3 regions of the Burkholderia sp. PU8-34 genome follow, and region 3 is predicted to be linked to each of the others. Evidence: predicted binding sites of a transcription regulator. Region 3 holds the regulator's gene; each other region holds the start of a gene.

Region 1 (3,272 bases), on a different contig from region 3:
GCCCGGCGAGCGGCGTCTTCATCTGGTGTGCGGCGTCGGCGATGAAGCGCTTCTGCAGCGCCATGTTCTGTTCCAGGCGTGCGAGCAGGTCGTTGAACGACGTGACGAGCGGCTCGATCTCCGGCGGCGCGCGCTGCGCCTCGACCGGCGACAGGTCGTCGGGGCGCCGCGCGCGGATGTGCGCCTGCAGCGCGTTGAGCGGCGCGAGCCCGCGCGACAGCCCGAACCACACGAGCAGGATCGCGAGCGGCAGAATCACGAACTGCGGCAGGATCACGCCCTTGATGATGTCGTTCGCGAGTGCGTTGCGCTTGTCGAGCGTCTCGCCGACCTGCACGAGCACCGGCTGCGTGCCGCTCGCCTGCGGCAGCGCGACGGTCGTATAGGCGACGCGCACGTCGTTGCCGCGCAGCAGGTCGTCGCGGAACACGACGACGCCCGGCGGCGGCCGGTCCTCGTCGCGCGGCAGCGGCAGGTCGGCCTCGCCCGCGACCAGCTCGCCGCGCGTGCCGAGCACCTGGAAATAGACGCTGTCGACGTTGTCCGCGCGCAGGAAGTCGCGCGTCGCCTGCGGCAGCGACAGCTCGGCGACGCCGTTGACGGGATGGATCTGCCGCGCGAGCACGTAGGCGTTGGTCTCCAGCGCGCGGTCGAACGGGCCGTTTGCGATCGTCTTCGCGACGAGATACGTGACGGCGATGCTCATCGGCCACAGCAGCAGCAGCGGCGCGAGCATCCAGTCGAGGATCTCGCCGAACAGCGAACGCGGGCGCGCGGTTTCGGGGGTGTCGGTTTCGTCGGGCGGCGCGAACGGGTTTTCATAGCGCGCATCGCGCGCGTCGTCGGCGGCGGACGCGGGCTCGCCGACCGAATGGCGGGAGTGGACCGGCGTGGCCATGGCGGCGACGGCCGGCCGTCAGCGCGGCGTGCCGGCGGCCGCGGGCTGGGACGCCGCCGGGTCCGGCGCGGGGGCGGTTTTCTCGAGGCAGTAGCCGAGGCCGCGCACGGTCGCGATTCGCACGCCGCTCGGCTCGATCTTCTTGCGCAAGCGGTGCACGTAGACTTCGATCGCGTTGTTGCTGACTTCCTCGCCCCATTCGCACAGGTGGTCGACGAGCTGTTCCTTCGACACGAGCCGGCCGATCCGCTGCAGCAGCACCTCGAGCAGGCCGAGCTCGCGCGCGGACAGGTCGAGCACGCGGTCGTTCGCGTACGCGATGCGGCCGACCTGGTCGAACGCCAGCGAGCCGTGGCGCACGACGGTCGGGCCGCCGCCCGCGCCGCGCCGGGTCAGCGCGCGCACGCGCGCTTCGAGCTCGTTGAGCGCGAACGGCTTGGCCATGTAGTCGTCGGCGCCGAGGTCGAGACCCTTCACGCGCTCGTCGACGCTGTCGGCGGCGGTCAGGATCAGCACGGGCAGGTTGGAGTTGCGCGCGCGCAGGCGCTTCAGGACCTCGAGGCCGGACAGCTTCGGCAGGCCGAGATCGAGGATCAGCAGGTCGAACGCCTGCATCGACAGGGCCGTGTCGGCCTCGACGCCGTTCTTCACGTGGTCGACGGCATAGCCCGACTGGCGGAGTGACCGGGTGAGGCCGTCCGCGAGTATGCTGTCATCTTCGGCGATGAGAATTCGCATGTTGCGTAACCGGGGGCCGGCAGGGCGCTTGCGCCGGCGCGGCTGTCTCCGAAGGGGTTCGTGTGTTGTGCGGCCCACATCGCGGGCTTGCATAAAACACTGTTTTTTTATACAGTGTCTGCATTCGTGCGCAGCGGCTTGAAAACCGGCGCGCCTATATCAGACGCTGCTCATCATAGCAAAGGACGATTCATGGAAGATAGCAAGAAAGGCTCCGGGCTGACTGCCGAGAAGAGCAAGGCGCTGGCCGCCGCGCTCGCGCAGATCGAGAAGCAGTTCGGCAAAGGGTCGATCATGCGCATGGGCGACGGCGAGGCGGCCGAGGACATCCAGGTCGTGTCCACGGGCTCGCTGGGCCTTGATATCGCACTCGGCGTCGGCGGCCTGCCGCGCGGCCGGGTGGTCGAGATCTACGGTCCGGAATCGTCAGGCAAGACCACGCTCACGCTGCAGGTCATTGCCGAGCTGCAGAAGCTCGGCGGCACCGCGGCGTTCATCGACGCCGAGCACGCGCTCGACGTCCAGTACGCGGCCAAGCTCGGCGTCAACGTGCCGGAGCTGCTGATCTCGCAGCCGGACACCGGCGAGCAGGCGCTGGAAATCACCGACGCGCTGGTGCGCTCGGGCTCGATCGACATGATCGTCATCGACTCGGTCGCGGCGCTCGTGCCGAAGGCCGAAATCGAAGGCGAGATGGGCGATTCGCTGCCGGGCCTGCAGGCCCGCCTGATGTCGCAGGCGCTGCGCAAGCTGACGGGCACGATCAAGCGCACGAACTGCCTCGTGATCTTCATCAACCAGATCCGGATGAAGATCGGCGTGATGTTCGGCAACCCGGAAACCACGACGGGCGGCAACGCGCTGAAGTTCTATTCGTCGGTGCGTCTCGACATCCGCCGGATCGGCTCGATCAAGAAGAACGACGAGGTGATCGGCAACGAAACCCGCGTGAAGGTCGTGAAGAACAAGGTGTCGCCGCCGTTCCGCGAAGCGATCTTCGACATCCTGTATGGCGAAGGCATTTCGCGTCAGGGCGAGATCATCGATCTCGGCGTGCAGGCGAAGATCGTCGACAAGGCGGGCGCCTGGTACAGCTACAACGGCGAGAAGATCGGTCAGGGCAAGGACAACGCGCGTGAATTCCTGCGCGAGAATCCGGAAATCGCACGCGAGATCGAGAACCGCATTCGCGAATCGCTCGGCGTCGCCGCGATGCCGCAAGGCGCGGATAACGAAGCCGAGGCGATGGACGAAGAAGAGTGATGGTCAGGCGCCGGGATGACACGGGCAAGCCGGCGGAGCACGACGCGCGCGATGCGCCGGGCGGCTCCGGGCGGCGTGCCGTGTCCTCCGGCGCCAGCCGGCGGCCCGCAGCGCATCCCGCGAGCCGCACCGCGACGAGGGTATCCGACGATGCCCTCGTTTCGTTTCAGGTGAGCGCACCGGACGATCCGTTCGATAACGACGAATCGTTCGATGCACACGACCGGGCGCGCCGTCGCGTGTCCGGCATCGGCTTCCCGCGCGATCGCGCGTCTGCGGCGGCGTCTGCCGCGGCTCCGGAAGACGTCTATACCCGCACGAGCCAGAACCCGCGTCGCACGCGCCGATCGTCCGGCGCCGCTGCCGATGCGGA
Region 2 (3,272 bases), on a different contig from region 3:
CCCCACCATGTCTTTGTTCTCGTTACTGGGCGCACTGGAGATCGGCCTGATCTTCAGCCTCGTCGCGCTCGGGGTGCTGATCTCGTTTCGCATCCTCAACTTTCCCGACCTGACCGTCGACGGCAGCTTCCCGCTCGGCGGCGCGGTGGCCGCGACGCTGATCTCGGCGGGCTTCGATCCGTTCGCCGCGACCGGCCTCGCGATCGTCGCGGGCGCGGCGGCCGGCTTCGTCACGGGCTGGCTCAACGTGCGCCTGAAGATCATGGACCTGCTCGCCAGCATCCTGATGATGATCGCGCTCTATTCGGTGAACCTGCGGATCATGGGCCGGCCGAACGTGCCGCTCATCACCGAGCCGACACTCTTCACCGTGCTGCAGCCCGACTGGCTGCCCGACTACGTGCTGCGCCCGGCGCTGCTCGCCGTCGTCGTCGTGATCGCGAAGCTCGGCCTCGACTGGTTCTTCTCGTCGCAGCTCGGCCTCGCGATGCGCGCGACCGGCGCGAACCCGCGGATGGCGCGCGCGCAGGGCGTCGCGACCGGCCGCGCGACGCTCGCCGGGATGGCGCTGTCGAACGCGCTCGTCGCGCTCGCGGGGGCCCTGTTCGCGCAGACGCAGGGCGGCGCCGACATCTCGATGGGGATCGGCACGATCGTGATCGGGCTCGCTGCGGTGATCATCGGCGAGACGCTGCTGCCCGCGCGCCGGCTCGTGCTGACGACGCTCGCCGTCGTGCTCGGCGCGATCGTCTACCGCTTCTTCATCGCGCTCGCGCTGAACAGCGAATTCATCGGCCTGAAGGCGCAGGACCTGAACCTCGTGACGGCCGCGCTCGTCACGATCGCACTGGTGCTGCCGGCAACGCGCAAGAAGCTGTTCGCGCGCAAGAACGGAGGAGCATGACATGTTGTCCGCACAAGACCTGAAGCTCACGTTCAACCCCGGCACGCCGATCGAGACGCGCGCGCTGCGCGGCCTGTCGCTCGACATCCCCGACGGCCAGTTCGTCGCGGTGATCGGCTCGAACGGCGCGGGCAAGTCCACCTTCCTCAATGCGATCAGCGGCGACCAGGCGGTCGATGCGGGCCGTATCACGATCGACGGCGCCGACGTCACGCGCCAGCCGGCGTGGGACCGCGCGCATCTCGTCGCGCGCGTGTTCCAGGACCCGATGGCGGGCACCTGCGAGGCGCTGACGATCGAGGAGAACATGGCGCTCGCGACGGCGCGCGGCGTGCGGCGCGGCTTCCGGGCCGCGCTCGACCGTCCGTCGCGCGAGCTGTTCCGCGACAAGCTGCGGCTCTTGAACCTCGGCCTCGAGAACCGGCTGACCGACCGGATCGGGCTGCTGTCCGGCGGGCAGCGGCAGGCGGTGAGCCTGCTGATGGCGTCGCTGCGGCCGTCGCGGATCCTGCTGCTCGACGAGCACACGGCCGCACTCGACCCGAAGACGGCCGCGTTCGTGCTCGAGCTGACCGCGCGCATCGTTGCCGAGAGCCGGCTGACGACGATGATGGTCACGCACAGCATGCGGCAGGCGCTCGACTACGGCGACCGCACGGTGATGCTGCACCAGGGGCAGGTCGTGCTCGACGTGTCGGGCGACGCGCGCCGCGGGCTCGACGTGCCGGACCTGCTGCAGATGTTCGAGAAGGTGCGGCACGAGCAGCTCGACGACGACGCGTTGCTGCTCGGCTGAAGCGGGCCGGACCGGCGCGATGCGACGCGTTGCATCGGCCGGTCGGGCCGATTCGTCCGGCGGGTTCGGCCGGCTCGGTGTGGCGCATGATGGACGCATCGGGCCGGACGGATATCGCGGCGTTCACGCGGCGCGCCTGGCGATACGACTGTGCCGCGTCGAGTTTGACCGGGGGCGTCGCGCGATGACGGGCGCCCCGATTTTCTCGACGTATTTGTTCTGACGGAAAGCCGGTTTCGCCCCGGCGCTGTGCGGCGTGAGCGCATTGCCATATACTGTATATCCATACAGTTGTGGGTGGCGTCATGCTCGCATCCTCTATTTCCCCTGAATCCCTGCATCCGACGCTCTGGCGCGGCTCGCAGCTGGCGCGCGGCGGGCCGCGCACGATCGATACCGGTTTCGCGACGCTGTCGGCCGAGCTGCCGGGCGGCGGCTGGCCGGTCGGCGGGCTCGTCGAACTGCTGGCCGCGCAGCCGGGCTGCGGCGAAATGCGGCTGCTCGCGCCCGCGCTTGCGCGCACCGTCGGCGGCAAGCGGCCGCTCGCGCTCGTCGCGCCGCCGCAGGCGCCGCACGCGAGCGCGCTCGCGAGTCTCGGCGTGCCGGCCGACGCGCTGCTGTGGCTGCGCGCCGGCAGCCGCGCGGACGCGCTGTGGGCGGCCGAGCAGGCGCTCAAGACGGGCTGCTGCGGCGCGTTGCTGCTCTGGCAGGACGCACGGCCCGACGCGCTGCGGCGCCTGCATCTCGCCGCCGCGCGCGCGGGCGACACGCTGTTCGTGATGCTGCGTCCGCTGTCGGCCGCGCGGCAGCCGTCGCCCGCGGTACTGCGCCTCGCGCTGCACCCGGCGCCGGGCGGTGTGGCGGTCGAGATCGTCAAGCGCCGTGGCCCGGCGCGCAGCGAGCTGCTCGTGCTCGATCTGCCGTCGCCCATCGTGGAGAGCCGCTATGCGCGTCTTGCTCGGCATTCATCTGCCGCGTCTGCCGCTCGACGTGTGCGCGCCGCCGCCGGCTGACGGCGCCGCCGGCTGCGCGGTGCTCGAGCAGGGTGTCGTGCTGATCGCCGACGCGGCCGCGCGCAGGCAGGGCGTGCGCGCGGGCATGAAGCGCGGCGGTGTGCTGACGCTCGCGCCCGACACGCAGCTCGTCGAACGCGACCCGGCGCGCGAAGCCGACGCGCTGCGCGCGGTCGCGCTTGCGCTGCTGCGTTTTTCGCCGTGCGTCGCGCTCGACGACGAAGCGACGCTCGTCGTCGACGTCGGTCCGAGCCTGCGCCTGTTCGGCGGCTTGCCGTCGCTGTGCCGCCAGGTGCGTGCGACGCTCGCGGCGCTCGGCTACGCGGCGCGTCTTGCCGCCGCGCCGACCGGGCGCGGCGCGTGGTTGCTCGCGCGCGCGCCGGCCCGTGCGCGCACGCGCCGGCGCGTCGCGCGCCAGGCGTCGCTCGTGCGCGCGCTCGATGCGCTGCCGTGCGAACTGCTGCCGGACGCGCGCCCGTACGCGGGCTGGTTCGACGGGCTCGGCTGCCGCACGCTGGCCGATCTGCGCCGCCTGCCGCGTGCGGGGCTGCAGCGCCGC
Region 3 (3,272 bases):
TTGGTCGCGTAGACGGCCGCGAGCGAGATGCCGGCGACCGATGTCGGCAGCGCGAACGGCAGGTCGACGATCGCGTCGACCACGCGCTTGAACGGGAACGTGTAGCGCACGAGCACCCACGCGACGAGAAAGCCGAACACGGCGTTGATCAGCGCGCCGCCGAGCGCGGCCGAGAACGTCAGCCGGTACGACGCGAGCACGCGCGGCGACGCGACGGCCGCGATGAACTGGTCCCACGACAGCGTCGCGGTCTTCAGGAACGTGGCGGCGAGCGGGATCAGCACCACGAGGCTCAAATAGGCCACCGTGATGCCAAGCGTCACGCCGAAGCCGGGCAGCGCGCTCGGCTTGCGAAAGATGTACGTCGTCATCGGATGCTCTTGCTGGGTCGAATCTCATGGGTCCGACGCGCGCGCCGGCGCAGCGAGTCGCGCCGGCGGGCCATCGGGTGTGCGGCGCATGCCGTGGCGCGCCGCTGTCGTTATGTCTGCTAGGCTTATGCCGTCACTGCGGCTTGTAAATCGAGTCGAACACGCCGCCGTCCGCGAAATGCGTCTTCTGCGCATTCGTCCAGCCGCCGAACGTGTCGTCGACCGTGTACAGCTTCAGCTTCGGGAACTGCTTCGTCAGCTCCGCCGGCACGTTCTTCGAACGCGGCCGGTAGTAGTTGCGCGCGGCGATCTCCTGGCCCTGCGGGCTGTACAGGAAGTTCAGGTACGCGTCGGCCAGCTTGCGCGTGCCCTTCTTGTCGACCACCTTGTCGACCACCGCAACCGGCGGCTCGGCCAGGATGCTCACCGACGGCACGACGATCTCGAACTTGTCGGAGCCGAATTCCTTGATCGACAGGAACGCCTCGTTCTCCCACGCGATCAGCACGTCGCCGATCCCGCGCTGCACAAAGCTCGTCGTCGCACCGCGCGCGCCGGAATCGAGCACGCCGGCGTTCTTGTAGAGCTTCGTGACGAAGTCCTTCGCGGTCTGCTCGTTGCCGCCCGGCTTGTGCACCGCGTACGCCCATGCGGCCAGGTAGTTCCAGCGCGCGCCGCCCGACGTCTTCGGGTTCGGCGTGACGATCGACACGCCCGGCCTGGTCAGGTCGTCCCAGTCCTTGATCCCCTTCGGATTGCCCTTGCGCACGAGGAACACGATCGTCGACGTGTACGGCGACGCGTTATCGGGCAGGCGCTTCTGCCAGTCCTTGTTGACGAGCCCCTTGTTCGCGAGCGCGTCGATGTCATAGGCGAGCGCGAGCGTCACGACGTCGGCCTGCAGGCCGTCGAGCACCGAGCGCGCCTGCGCGCCCGAGCCGCCGTGCGATTGCTTGAAGTTGACCGTCTCGCCCGTCTTCGCCTTCCATTCCTTGCCGAACGCCTGGTTGAAGTCCTGATACAGCTCGCGCGTCGGGTCGTACGACACGTTCAGGAACGTCGTATCGGCCTGTGCGTGCGTCGCGACGCCCAGCACCGCCGCCGCGCCCAGCGCGAGTGTTGCGATCAAGCGGCCCACCCCGCTCGCCAGCCCCGTTTTGCGCTTCACCATCCTTGGTTCTCCAGTGTTGTCGTGTTGTCGGCATTGCGATGTGGGGCCAGTCTATCGAACGGGTTACATGATTAAAAATAATCGTTCTTCATTTTTTAATACTGAAAAGTGCTAACGCCGTCGGGATGGACGGTTGCGGCAGACAAACCGGCGCCCCGGCGTCGCGCGATCGCGCCGGAATCGCCGCGATCGCGACGAACCTCACGTAACACTTGAAATTCGCGAAGTACTGTATAAAAATACAGCTCACTGTCTATCCATACAGTTGAGCCATGACCAAACTCACCGCCCGTCAGCAGCAAGTGTTCGACTTGATTCGCCGCGCGATCGAGCGCTCCGGCTTTCCGCCTACGCGTGCCGAGATCGCGGCCGAGCTGGGCTTCAGCTCGCCGAATGCGGCCGAAGAACACCTCCGCGCGCTCGCGCGCAAGGGCGTGATCGAGCTGGCGGCCGGCGCGTCGCGCGGCATCCGCCTGCTCGGCATCGACGACATGCCGCATCAGTTCACGCTGCCGCACGCCGGCCTGATGCAGCTGTCGCTGCCGCTCGTCGGCCGCGTCGCGGCCGGTAGCCCGATCCTTGCGCAGGAGCACATCTCGCAGCATTTCGCGTGCGATCCCGCGCTGTTCTCCAGCAAGCCCGACTACCTGCTGAAGGTGCGCGGCCTGTCGATGCGCGACGCCGGCATCCTCGACGGCGACCTGCTCGCCGTGCAGAAGCGCACGGAAGCGAAGGACGGCCAGATCATCGTCGCGCGTCTCGGCGACGACGTCACGGTCAAGCGCCTGAAGCGCCGCCCCGGCGGCCTCGAGCTGATCGCGGAGAACCCGGATTACGAAAACATCTTCGTCAAGGCCGGCAGCGCGGAATTCGCGCTGGAAGGCATCGCCGTCGGGCTGATCCGCTCGGGCGAATTCTGACAATCCGTCTCGCTCAGGAGAACACCATGGAACGCCTTGCCCGCCTGCTGCCTTTCCGTCAATTCGGCCGTCTGCGTCACCTGCGCGGCCGCACGCCCTGCGCGCCGCTGTCCGCGGCGCCCGTCGGTCATGAAGAAGTCGCAGTCGAACGGCAGGCGTCCCTGCTGCCGTCGGCGCTGCCCGCGTTCGCGCGGGTATCGCTGAACGCCGGCCTGAATCACGCGGAACCCGCGCGTCGTGCGCCGGTGCGTGTCTATCACGGCCGGTCGCGCCTGATCATGGTCGGAACGATCGATGCGGTGTGCCGGATGATCGATCGCTGTATTGCGGAGGAACGTTCTGCCGCGCAGGGTGGTCTCTGATTGCGGAACGTTCCCGCGCCGGAGGCGCCGTGAATCACGCACCGGGCCGCCCGAAGCGGCTCAAGCCCCTGTTGATCGTCGCATTGGTTGCCGCCTTGCTGGCGGCGGTCGGCTACGCATACGCATCACCGTATGTCGCGCTCGGCCGCCTGAAGGCGGCCATCGACGCGCGTGATGCGCAAACGGTCAGCGAATATGTCGATTTTCCGTCGCTGCGCATCAGTCTCAAGCAGCAGGTCACCGACGAGTTGATGCGCCGGATCGACGCGAAGCGGCAGGACAACAATCCGTTCGCCGTGATCGGTGCGTTGATCGGCTCCGCGTTGATCGGGCCGCTGGTTGACGCGTATGCGACGCCCGCAGGCGTCGCTGCGCTGATGAGCGGGATACCGCCCCGCGGCAATCCGGGCGAGCGTCCGCCCGAATGGGCGGCGCAGCCGCCGAGCGG

Evidence for each region. Region 3 encodes LexA, which represses DNA repair genes until DNA is damaged. Its sites were predicted from a motif close to ACTGTATNNNNATACAGT; they were not measured.
Region 1: recA (recombinase RecA) is a predicted target of LexA. The motif match lies at 1,735-1,752, and genes of this name have one in related genera.
Region 2: imuA (translesion DNA synthesis-associated protein ImuA) is a predicted target of LexA. The motif match lies at 1,975-1,992, and genes of this name have one in related genera.

Annotation. Positions count from the first base shown of each region.
Region 1 covers NZ_JBSAXC010000005.1:415,477-418,748, forward strand. Annotated here, with positions in the region: gene ACV22Z_RS15895 (sensor histidine kinase N-terminal domain-containing protein) at 1-898, opposite strand, end outside; gene ACV22Z_RS15900 (response regulator) at 917-1,636, opposite strand; gene recA (recombinase RecA) at 1,829-2,899, shown strand; gene recX (recombination regulator RecX) at 2,899-3,272, shown strand, end outside.
Region 2 covers NZ_JBSAXC010000005.1:205,901-209,172, forward strand. Annotated here, with positions in the region: gene ACV22Z_RS14965 (ABC transporter permease) at 8-904, shown strand; gene ACV22Z_RS14970 (ABC transporter ATP-binding protein) at 906-1,700, shown strand; gene imuA (translesion DNA synthesis-associated protein ImuA) at 2,006-2,713, shown strand; gene ACV22Z_RS14980 (Y-family DNA polymerase) at 2,646-3,272, shown strand, end outside.
Region 3 covers NZ_JBSAXC010000002.1:590,536-593,807, reverse strand. Annotated here, with positions in the region: gene cysT (sulfate ABC transporter permease subunit CysT) at 1-371, opposite strand, end outside; gene ACV22Z_RS07415 (sulfate ABC transporter substrate-binding protein) at 505-1,542, opposite strand; gene lexA (transcriptional repressor LexA) at 1,815-2,462, shown strand; gene ACV22Z_RS07405 (hypothetical protein) at 2,489-2,824, shown strand; gene ACV22Z_RS07400 (DUF2939 domain-containing protein) at 2,854-3,272, shown strand, end outside.